Linked DNA regions of Dyadobacter pollutisoli. The protein of the gene in region 2 binds, or shares a complex with, the protein of the main gene of each other region. Links are inferred from orthologs where the notes say so. Each region holds a gene or a part of one and is shown on either strand. Other genes may lie near its edges.

The links. The genes of interacting proteins can lie anywhere in the genome.
Region 1: the proteins of metK (region 2) and groL are in contact, whole or in part, in a cryo-EM structure (PDB 8P4O), measured with the Escherichia coli proteins. The link is inferred for Dyadobacter pollutisoli from one-to-one orthologs.

What each region holds. Positions count from the first base shown.
Region 1 is NZ_CP112998.1:7,647,403-7,650,793, forward strand. The notes cover bases 74-3,019. They hold groL (chaperonin GroEL), read right to left. Parts: upstream 2,390-3,019; coding sequence 758-2,389; downstream 74-757. Other genes in these bases: ON006_RS31870 (ABC transporter ATP-binding protein), read left to right, coding at 74-560; ON006_RS31880 (co-chaperone GroES), read right to left, coding at 2,447-2,743. Outside these bases: more of ON006_RS31870, read left to right, coding at 1-73; ON006_RS31885 (hypothetical protein), read left to right, coding at 3,045-3,391.
Region 2 is NZ_CP112998.1:5,319,850-5,323,125, reverse strand. Bases 344-3,174 are described here. They hold metK (methionine adenosyltransferase), read right to left. Parts: upstream 2,484-3,174; coding sequence 1,203-2,483; downstream 344-1,202. Other genes in these bases: lipA (lipoyl synthase), read right to left, coding at 2,706-3,174; ON006_RS21660 (fatty acid desaturase family protein), read right to left, coding at 344-987. Outside these bases: more of ON006_RS21660, read right to left, coding at 1-343; more of lipA, read right to left, coding at 3,175-3,276. UniProt on the Escherichia coli protein: Catalyzes the formation of S-adenosylmethionine (AdoMet) from methionine and ATP.

The sequences.
Region 1 (3,391 bases), 2.3 Mb from region 2 along the record:
TTGGTCCTTCGGGAGCGGGAAAAAGTACTTTTTTGCACATTCTGGGCACATTGGACAGGCCTGATGAAGGGCAGGTGCTCATAGAAGGAGTGAATGTATTTACTCAAAAAGATAAAGATCTTGCCAAATTCCGAAACGAAAAGATCGGTTTTATCTTCCAATTTCACAATCTGCTTGCCGAATTTACGGCGCTGGAAAATACCTGTATGCCAGGCTATATCAATGGGTTAGGTAATGAAAAGGAGATTATATCCAGAGGGAAAGAACTGCTGGAAATGCTTGGTCTTTCGGGTAGAATGGACCACTTGCCTTCGCAACTGTCAGGCGGTGAGCAACAAAGGGTAGCAGTGGCAAGGGCGCTGCTGAACAAGCCGTCGATCGTGCTTGCCGACGAACCCAGCGGTAACCTCGACTCACATAATGCTCTGGATCTACACCAGTTGTTTTTCAAGCTGCGCGACGATTTCGGACAAACTTTCGTGATTGTGACCCACAACGAAGAATTGGCAGAAATGGCAGACCGGCGACTGGTCATGCAGGACGGAATGATGCTCCCATAAAAATATTTTTACTCAAATGTGTGACCACGTTTCGATGCTAACGTCTAAATGAGGAAGTTTTTCATAACGTTGAGTAAAGCAAATAGCCGACTGGATTTTCCGGTCGGCTATTTTATGAGTTTTGAGTTTAAGATTTCAGAGTCAAAAATTAAGACATTAGACTCTAAACTTTCGACTCTAAACTCTTAACTAAAAAATTACATCATTCCGCCCATTCCGCCGCCGTGGCTGTGGCCACCGCCTGCAGGAGCTTCTTCTGGTTCGTCAGCAATTACACATTCAGTTGTCAACAACAGACCTGCGATAGATGCTGCGTTTTCCAAAGCCAAACGTGAAACTTTCTTAGGGTCAATGATACCAGCTTCCAAAAGGTCTGTGTAAACATTGTCTTTTGCATTGTAACCGTATGATCCTGTTCCTTCTTTCACTTTCGCAACAACTACTGATGGCTCCTGGCCTGAGTTAGAAACGATTGTTCTCAAAGGAGCCTCCAAAGCTACACGGATAATGTTGATACCGGTTGTTTCGTCTTCGTTGTTTCCAGTAAAGCCTTCCAGAGCAGCAGTTGCACGGATATAAGCTACACCACCACCAGCAACGATACCTTCTTCAACAGCAGCACGAGTTGCATGCAATGCGTCGTCAACGCGGTCTTTTTTCTCTTTCATTTCAACCTCAGTTGCAGCACCGATATAAAGGATAGCTACACCACCTGACAATTTAGCCAGACGTTCCTGAAGTTTTTCACGGTCGTAGTCAGAAGTTGTATTCTCGATCTGTGCTTTGATTTGGTTAACACGGCCCTGAATGTCTTCAGAATTACCTGATCCGTTAACCAAAGTTGTATTGTCTTTGTCGATAATCGCTTTTTCGCAAGTCCCAAGGTATTCCAAAGTTGCGTTTTCCAATTTGAAACCGCGCTCTTCTGAAATTACTGTACCACCAGTGATGATTGCGATGTCTTCAAGCATTGCTTTACGACGGTCACCAAAACCAGGAGCTTTAACAGCAGCAACTTTCAAGGCGCCGCGGATTTTGTTCACTACCAATGTAGCCAACGCTTCTCCGTCAACATCTTCTGCCAAAATAAGCAAAGGACGGCCTGTTTGTGCAACTGCTTCAAGAACCGGAAGCAATTCTTTCATGGAAGAAACTTTCTTCTCAGAGATCAGGATATATGGACGCTCCAAATCAGCTTCCATTTTCTCTGTATTGGTAACGAAATATGGAGAAAGGTATCCACGGTCAAACTGCATACCTTCCACAGTTTTAACTTCTGTTTCAGTACCACGAGCTTCTTCAACAGTGATAACACCTTCTTTTCCTACTTTTTCCATTGCTTCGGCGATCATATTGCCGATTTCTTCGTCATGGTTAGCTGAAATAGTAGCAACCTGAGCGATTTCTTTGGAAGTAGAAATGTTTTTCTTTTGTGATTCAAGATCTTTAACGATCACTGAAACAGCTTTGTCAATACCGCGTTTCAAATCCATTGGATTTGCACCGGCAGCAACGTTCTTAACACCGATTGAGTAGATCGCCTGGGCCAAAACAGTTGCAGTAGTAGTACCATCACCAGCTGAATCAGCAGTTTTAGAAGCTACTTCTTTCACCAACTGAGCACCCATGTTTTCGATAGGATCTTTCAAATCGATTTCTTTTGCAACAGTAACACCATCCTTAGTGATGCTTGGTGAACCGAATTTTTTGTCGATTACAACGTTACGGCCACGAGGTCCCAATGTAACTTTAACGGCGTCAGCCAATGTGTCAACACCACGCTTTATCTTGTCGCGGGCTTCTGTGTCAAAAAATATTTTCTTAGACATAACAATTAATTATTTGAAATAACTTTAAGAGAAACTATGAATTTAAATGGCAGACAATTAACCAATAATGGCGTAAATGTCTGATTCACGCATAATCAGGATGTCTTTTCCTTCGTATGCTAATTCAGTACCTGAATACTTACCGTACAATACGGTATCACCTACTTTTACTGTAAGCGGCTCATCTTTTTTACCCGGGCCAACGGCTACCACGGTTCCACGCTGAGGCTTTTCCTTTGCAGTATCAGGGATAATGATACCAAATGCTGTTTTTTCTTCGGCTGGGGCTGGTTCTACAAGAACACGATCAGCCAGAGGTTGTACGTTCACTTGTATTTCTGCTAAAGTTGACATAAATATTAAACGTTTGTTTTTTTATGATTGTCAGTAATTAATTTGACTGCAAACCGGTAAGCACAATCTATGCCAGCGTATCGGCTCTGACATTTTTTCCGGGAAGTATGCCAAATTTGTACCTAAACCTGTCGTTATATAATTATAATGCTTTTGTCGTGTCAGGAAAATCAAATAATTGTTTCCGGTTTTGAAAATGCTTAAATTTTATCGGCACCAAAGTTAAAATCCTATGACAAACCTCCAGAAGAATTGGTTAACCGAAGGAATTTTTGATTTAGAGTATAAAAAATATGTGCTAATGGCTTATCTGCAGCACATTGGCAGCGAGTTCACACAAAACCGGCTGCATCCATATTTGCCCGAATTGAAATACCACTTCAACTCTTGCGTTGACATTCAGGCCAATAAAAGCCAGATAAAAACATCATTTCCCAAAAACCTGACAGGGATCAATTTTCAGCAATGGAGGCTGGAATACGAGGAAACACACCAGGATGATCCCTATCTCGAAGATTTGAACTACATTCTGGAATTTGCGATCGACCGCTTTTCACGATCCATTGATGAGGGTACCGAGATATTCACGGAAGTAGAAGAGAATGTGAAAATTTCACCGGTAGGCATCGTCCCGCTTCGTTTACAGGA
Region 2 (3,276 bases):
CGTTTGCCGCACAATAGGGGACAAAGCGTGGTAATGGATATGAGAAATGGAAGGAAACAAATGATGCTCTATCTGATAATCCAACCCTCCGATATACCACGATAAAAAGCGGTTTTTACCGGCAAAGTTAGAGGTCGTTTGCAACTGGTGAACTGCCCATGCGTTTTCTACACAGCCTGTGTTATTTGGCTCAGGCTGATCTACGCCTTCCACCACATGCGCCATTTGAAATACAGTACTCAGAATCATTCCAGCTGTGCAATGCATGGCAAAAAAGCCAATAAGCCATTGTCCAAAGCTCAGTGACGTGAAATAGAGCGGGATAACGCAGATAAAGACCACATAGGCCAGTTTGGTAATGATCAACCTAATGAGTTCTTTTTTAGGGAACGGCTTGGTCATCCCCGATTTTGACATTTCGTTAAACAGGGAGATCTCCTTAAAATCCTTCCATAAAAATGACAATGTCATCAGGCTGTATAGAAAGAATGCGTAAATATGCTGGAAACGGTGAATGCTCTTTTGTTTTTCCTGAAACGATAAACGCAGCAGAAATTTGCCTGTAATGTCTTCATCTACTTCGTGAATGTTGGTGTATGTGTGGTGCAACCTGTTATGCTGTACCTCCCAGTTGTAAGCATTGCCACCCAGCAGGTAAATAGAGGCCCCGAAAAATTTATTCAGAATGTTGGACGTCGCCAGCGAGCCGTGAATGGCGTCGTGCATAACCGACATTCCCACTCCTGCCACACCAAATCCCATGACGATCGTCATCGCAAACATCGCATAGGCTGAAAAGTATCCCGACAGGATCAACAGATAAGGGATCAGGTACAAACTCAACATGAAGAAAGCCTTGTAAATGATCTTCTTCCCACCCGACTTGCAGAGATTGTTCGTGGAGAAATGCTGATCGACCCGCTGTCGCAGTGTTGGGAAAAAGGTGCTTTTTTCGAGATTGTTAAATTTGATTTTCTGATATTTCATATGGAAGAGGGGATGCGCGGGATCGTTATAGAAGTTTTACTCAGCCCCTTAGGAACGGTAATATCCCGAATTTATTAGTGAAAGGTAAACATTAGTTGGGCATTCAAATTATTATTCTGCAAAAATGGCAACTTTCCGAATAAAATTAATGTCGTGGCAAAATAAAAAAATAAGGCCGGTAACTGGCCGGCCTTATTTGTCATATCTGAGAAAATTTACAGAGAGAATTTTGATTTGATTGCATCAACGAAATCAAGTTTTTCCCATGTAAACAATTCAACCTCAACTTCTTTTTCTTCTCCGTTTGCTCCTTTGAATGATTTCTTGACGAACTCATTTTTGCGGCCCATGTGACCGTAAGCGGCAGTTTCAGAGTAAATAGGATTACGCAATTTCAGGCGCTGCTCGATAGCATACGGGCGCAGGTCAAAAATCTCTCCGATCTTCGAAGCGATTTCGCCATCGTTGCCAGCTACTTTGGATGTACCATAAGTATTGACATACAAACCACAAGGCTCAGCCACACCGATCGCGTAGGAAACCTGAACGAGTACTTCGTCGCACAAGCCTGATGCTACCATGTTTTTCGCAATGTGGCGGGTTGCATATGCCGCGGAACGGTCAACTTTGGAAGGATCTTTACCAGAGAATGCGCCACCGCCGTGGGCACCTTTTCCGCCATAGGTATCGACGATGATCTTACGGCCAGTAAGCCCGGTATCACCGTGAGGTCCGCCGATTACAAACTTCCCGGTAGGGTTAATGTGGAAAGTAATGTCGCCGGAGAAAAGCTGCTGCAATGCAGGGGTAAGTTTTGCTTTAACGCGAGGGATCACAATGTTGATCACATCGGTTTTTATTTTGGCAAGCATGGAAGCCTCTGAATCGAAGTCATCGTGCTGCGTAGAAACTACAATGGTATCAATGCGCAATGGAACGTTTTCGTCGCTGTATTCGATCGTTACCTGCGATTTCGCATCAGGACGAAGGTAAGGGATCAGCGCTGACTCGTTATTGCGGATAAAAGACATTTCCTGAAGAATCTTGTGGGCAAGATCCAAAGCAAGCGGCATGTAGTTTTCAGTTTCGCGGGTGGCGTACCCGAACATCATTCCCTGGTCACCTGCTCCCTGTGCGTTCGCTTTTTCCTCGAAACTCTCAGTAGCTACGGCTCTGTCTACGCCCTGATTAATGTCTTCGCTCTGATCATGAATGGCCGATAAAATTCCGCAGGAATTGGCTTCAAACATGTATTCACTCTTCGTGTAACCAATTTTTCTAATGACTTCACGTGTGATTTTCTGGACGTCAAGATAAGTATTGGTCTTTACTTCTCCGGCCAAAACCACCTGTCCGGTAGTTACCAATGTTTCGCAGGCTACTTTACTATTGGTATCCCACGCTAAAAAATTGTCAATTAAAGCATCTGATATTTGATCGGCTACCTTGTCAGGATGTCCTTCAGATACGGACTCCGAGGTGAATAAGTATGGCATAAATAAAAAAATATTAATGGTTAATTCCGTCCGGAACTGCGCTCTTAGTGTATGGATTAAAAAACAAAATTGAATTTTTTTAAGACATTAACCAAATTAAAATGACGGAAAAAGCAGGCTTAGTCTATTGGTTTTGAATGGAACTGCGATTTGTTATAAATTAAAAACCCTGCTTAAAGAAAGTAAGCAGGGTTTTTAATTTATGCTTTTCAAAATCAATGTTTAAATCGGCACATTCACGTGACGTTCGGCATGATAGCTGGAACGCACCAGCGGGCCTGATTCTACATATTTCAATCCTCTTTTCAGCCCTTCTTCTTTGTAGTTTTCAAACATCTCCGGCGTGATCCATTCGATCACCTCATGGTGCATTTTGGTAGGTTGCAGGTATTGTCCCAATGTAAGGATATCAAGACCATTCTCTACCAGATCGTCCATTGCCTTGTGAACTTCGTCAATGGTTTCGCCAAGTCCCAGCATAATCCCGGATTTGGTACGCTGGCCGAATTCTTTGGTCCGTTTGATCTGTTCAAGGCTTCTGGTATATTTTGCCTGAGGACGTACCGCACGGTATAAACGTTCCACGGTTTCCATGTTATGCGAAACCACTTCCTGGCCTGCTTCAATCATATGGATCAGCGCATCCCAGTTGTTTTTCACATCGGGAATAAGCGTTTCAATCGTAGTCTCGGGAGTGTTTTCCTTTACCTGGCGTACAGTCTGGTACCATATTTCAGCGCCTCTGTCTTTCAATTCATCACGGTTAACGGAAGTAATCACGGCGTGTTTCACC